DNA from 2 places in the Pelosinus baikalensis genome. Region 2 is predicted to be linked to the other one. Evidence: riboswitches for the same ligand, from Rfam matches in the RefSeq annotation. Region 2 holds a riboswitch; the other holds the start of a gene.

Region 1 (2,399 bases), on a different contig from region 2:
TCAAAGAAGTAAGATCCCTGGGGGTAATTGAAAGCTATTCCGTAGCGTCCGCGATTATTGCAGCAGATACGGCAGTAAAAGCTTCCAATGTGGAATTGATTGAAGTTCGCCTGGCAAGAGGAATGGGCGGCAAAGCTATGGTGACACTAACTGGCGACGTAGGAGCGGTAACCGCTGCCATTAAGGCTGGCAGCAATGCCATACATGACAGCGGATTCTTAGTCGATCAACTCGTATTGCCAGCACCTCACAGTGCTTTACATAAAGTCTTGTTTTAATAGTAATTCCAGTAAATTAAAGATCATGCCTTGACTGGAAATTTCAAAGGGGTACAGACTTCGTAGAAAAAGATGATTGTGGGACAAGGAACTAGTCCCTATATCCAGAGATGGCTGTAAAAGAGTGGCATAATTTGATTAAAAGCTTAATAAAATAAATTGTAGAAATGATTAATTCTCACAAGTATTGACAGATTAAAAGCATTCATCTATACTGAAAAATATAACATTGAAAATTCCGATTATTAAAAATTTAATAATCTTCCATGTGAGGGATGCGGGAGAGATCTGGTTTCAGGCGCCGAAGGAGCAAAGGCAATAAACTCTCAGGCAAAAGGACCGTATTCTAATGGAACTCTGGAAAGATCGCTATGCGGCACCCAAGGAGTAACCGAGATATTCGGGATTCTCTGGAGGTAAATAAGACAGAGGCCAACTACGTTGGTTTCTGTCTTATTTTTCGGTCTGGGATTAACTACATACGGAATGATGGTTGCGGGAGAGAACGCTTAACTAGCGTCACCGAAGGAGCAAAGCTTTGTTCAAACTCTCAGGTAAAAAAACCGTAACTGGACCGAACTCTGGAGAGTACACTTCGTAAGCGAAAGTGTCGCCGATGGGGAGCCCCGCTGCGGGCGAATCTCTCAGGTAAAAGGACAGAGAACAAGAGTGAGTTTTCACTCTTATTCTCTGTCCTTTTTAATGTATTAAAGAAAGATTGGAGTGGTTTTCATGGCAGTAAAACAGACACCGCTTTATGAGACGCATTTGCGGTATGGTGGCAGAATAGTTGAGTTTGGCGGTTGGTCTCTCCCGGTCCAGTACACTGGAATCAAGAATGAACATCAGGCCGTCAGAACAAAAGCAGGGTTATTTGACGTATCCCATATGGGGGAAGTAGTAGTTAATGGACCAGATGCACTTGTCTTTCTGCAAAGGTTAGTAACCAACGATGTATCCAAACTGGAAAGAAATCAAATACTCTACACACCCATGTGCTATAAGCATGGGGGAACGGTAGACGATCTATTAGTTTACAAAAAAGATGCTGATCATTATCTCCTAGTTATTAATGCAGCAAACATTGAAAAAGATTGGAATTGGATGCGGGAGAATGCCGAAGAATTTGACGTTAAGCTTACCAATATCTCAAATGAAACGGCTCAGATCGCTCTGCAAGGACCATTATCAGAAATGATTTTATCGAAATTGACTGATGTACCACTTTCAGAACTGAAATATTACTGGTTTATGCCTGAAATCGATGTTGTTGGCAAAAAAGTATTATTATCGAGAACTGGATATACGGGAGAAGATGGATTTGAAATTTACTGCAGCCCAGATGATGCTACATATTTATGGGATACAATCATGGAAGTTGGGTGCCCCCTTGGATTGCTTCCCGCTGGTTTAGGTTGTCGTGACACATTGAGATTTGAAGTTTGTTTTCCTTTATATGGCCACGAACTCTCGGTCGACATTTCGCCCATTGAGGCAGGAATCGGAATGTTTGTAAAGCTTGATAAAGAGGAATTTAACGGACAAGGAACGCTTCAAGAACAGAAAACCAATGGACCAAAACGCAGAATAGTCGGTTTTGAAATGGTTGATCGTGGAGTAGCACGGGCTGAATATCCGATTTTGGTAGAGGGCAGCTATGTTGGAGTGGTAACGACAGGAACTTATGCTCCATCCCTTGATAAGAACCTTGGTTTGGGTATAATTCAAGCTGAATACGCAAAGGTTGGACAAAAAATAGATATTGAAATTCGCGGCAAAAATGTGTCTGCCCAAGTCATTTCCAAACCATTTTATAAAAGAGAGGGGAAGTAAAATGAATATTCCAAAAGAACTAAAGTACTCCAAGGATCACGAATGGGTCAAGGTAGAAGGGAAAGTTGCTATCATTGGGGTAACTGATTTTGCTCAATCGCAGTTAGGTGATGTCGTTTTTGTAGAATTGCCAGATGAGTCAGGTACAGTGAAAGTGGGGGATGGTTTTTCTGTCATTGAGTCAGTAAAGGCAGTATCGGATATTTATGCGCCGGTCTCCGGAAAAATTGTAAAAGTGAACCAAGCTCTTACTGATACTCCCGACCTGATCAATCAAGAACCTTATGG
Region 2 (2,399 bases):
CGGAAGTATACACCACTCCTAAAGGAGCCGCAGGCCAGACACCTCGATCCGTTACAAAGAACACCGTATATACGCCAAGGGGGATTAAACCTTGGGCCGATATTTGAATATGCCCTTCATTTCCTCTGCCACAAATTTCACCTGTAGCGGTGGCCTGCAGCCAAAATGACAAAGCAATAGCAGGCGGCCGATTGGCTGACAATGTTTCAAATATAAGATCACAGCAGCCATCGCAATATTTTGATTTTCTATCCTCTTCCACACTATCCCTCCTTAATGAAAATACTATATAAAGTTTAACAGATCAAACTTTTTGCTTTATATCTTTTATATATGGTATGCCTCTAATAGAAGAAATGTGAAAAAAAACAGAATTATTTCATACGTCCTTATATTGAAAAAAGACCATGCTATCAATGCATGATCTTTTCCCAGTTCTTAGACAATCTTAATTACCGATGGTGAAATACAATGATCGATTTACTAAGGTTTAACAGTTGCTTTAAACACTTGTTTGCCATCTTTCATTTCAATAATTACAACACTTTTTACTGCATCATGAGTAGCATTTAATGTTGTGCTCCCTGTTATTGCTGGATAGTCTTTTGTCCCAGCCAAAGCTTCACGAATTTTTTCAGGATCAAGGCTATTGGCGCGTTTAATGGCATCAATAATGATATTTGCCGCATCATAGCCCAGTACAGCCATCGCATCCGGCACTTGACCATATTCTTTTTTATACGCTTCTACAAAAGCTTGAGAAGTAGCACTGGTATCATCCACAGAATAATGGTTGGTAAAATAGGTATTATTTAGTGCTGCGCTAGTTCCAACCTCCACTAGTTTTGGTGAATCCCAGCCGTCTCCCCCTAGAATTGGCACCGTAATACCAATTTCCCGAGCTTGTTTCACAATTTTTCCTACTTCTTCATAATAGCCGGGTATATAAATAATTTCAGCATTTAACGCTTTTATTTTGGTTAAGATGGTCTTAAAATCCTGATCTTTTTGCAAATATGCTTCTTCCGCTAAAATACTCCCGCCGCCTTTTATATAGGCCTCTTTGAAGAAGGTAGATAATCCTTTACTATAATCACTGCTGTTATCTACTAACATGACAGCCTTATTCAAATGCAGCGTGTTCAACGCAAAATTTGCCCCCACTGTGCCTTGAAAAGGATCGATAAAACACACGCGGAAAGTATAATTTTTAACTTTACCACTTGCTTCGTCCTCTGTTACCTTAGGATTTGTCGCACCTACAGCAACAAAGGGAACTTTAGTCGCCTCTGCCACACTAGAGGTGGCAATTGCGTTAGAGCTCGCAAAAATACCCGTTACTGCCACAACTTTATCCTGAGATGCAAGCTTGGTCATCGCATTGGCTGACTCAGAAGGTTCACTTTTATTATCAGCAATCACAGCCTGAATTTGCTTTCCAAGAATACCGCCTTTCGCATTGGCCTCTTTAATTGCCATTTTGGCACCATTGGCAGATGAGGTACCCATGGTTGCATTACCACCAGTCATTTCATTCAAAACACCAATTTTAATATCCTTGGAAGCAGAATCACCACAACCTGTCAACATTCCTGCTAATACTAAAACCACTAAAGATACCACCACAAGTTTCAAACCCGAATTTCTCATATCATCGTCTCCCTTTTTAATCATGTAACTGCACAAAATACATCTTTAATGTACTCTGGATTCTTCTTAAGGCAAAGACAAGTCAGACTAGGTGAGAGTGATTCTTTTGATGCTTTTTTCAGTGAAAAATAAGCATCAAAAAACAAAGAGTCAAATCACTTAGTGATTTGACTCTGGATAAACAAATGAATACGCTAAAAGCGTTTTCAGCATCACAATATAAAGAGATCTAAATCATCCCTGTATATTACGAATTTGTCTCTGTCCTTTTGCCTGAGAGATTTGTCAGCAATATGATTGCTGTGTTTCACCTTCGGCGCCCTGTATAAGAGTCTCTCCAGAGTCCCGTCCATTTACGGTTCTACTCGGTGGTCCGAGTGCCTGAGAGTTTTACTCCTTCGGCGGGCTATTAAGCCACTCTCCCGCAAACTTCATTCGGAAAACATATGTAGTTGTAGCAAGTACATTTGCTGTAAGTATTATTATAAAACAACACATCAAATAATTCAATAGTAAATAAGTAAGTTTTTTCAGCATCTTTGTCTTTTTTTCTATTCTGGCTGAACATATAAAACAGAATCGAACCACACCAGGAACAGAGAACACAGAGATAGATGGCAAAAGGCCGCCTCAATTTTATATTGAGGCGGCCTCTTTTCATTGGCTAGCGTTTTACTTCAACTTTAGCCATCTTTTCGTAATATTTTACTAAACTGCCATGATCCCCATCGCCCATGCCATCCACTTTA

The links. A riboswitch is a leader RNA that binds a small molecule or an ion and turns the genes downstream of it on or off. The one in region 2 is predicted to bind glycine.
Region 1: another riboswitch for glycine. It lies ahead of gcvT (glycine cleavage system aminomethyltransferase GcvT); the one in region 2 lies ahead of LMF89_RS16835 (ABC transporter substrate-binding protein).

Annotation. Positions count from the first base shown of each region.
Region 1 is NZ_JAJHJB010000035.1:27,085-29,483, reverse strand. Features, by position in the region: gene LMF89_RS19475 (BMC domain-containing protein) at 1-278, shown strand, start outside; glycine riboswitch at 547-630, shown strand; glycine riboswitch at 634-709, shown strand; glycine riboswitch at 765-854, shown strand; glycine riboswitch at 858-940, shown strand; gene gcvT (glycine cleavage system aminomethyltransferase GcvT) at 1,011-2,111, shown strand; gene gcvH (glycine cleavage system protein GcvH) at 2,113-2,399, shown strand, end outside.
Region 2 is NZ_JAJHJB010000026.1:44,860-47,258, forward strand. Features, by position in the region: gene LMF89_RS16830 (hypothetical protein) at 1-262, opposite strand, end outside; gene LMF89_RS16835 (ABC transporter substrate-binding protein) at 484-1,650, opposite strand; glycine riboswitch at 1,902-2,001, opposite strand; glycine riboswitch at 2,010-2,085, opposite strand; gene garR (2-hydroxy-3-oxopropionate reductase) at 2,315-2,399, opposite strand, start outside.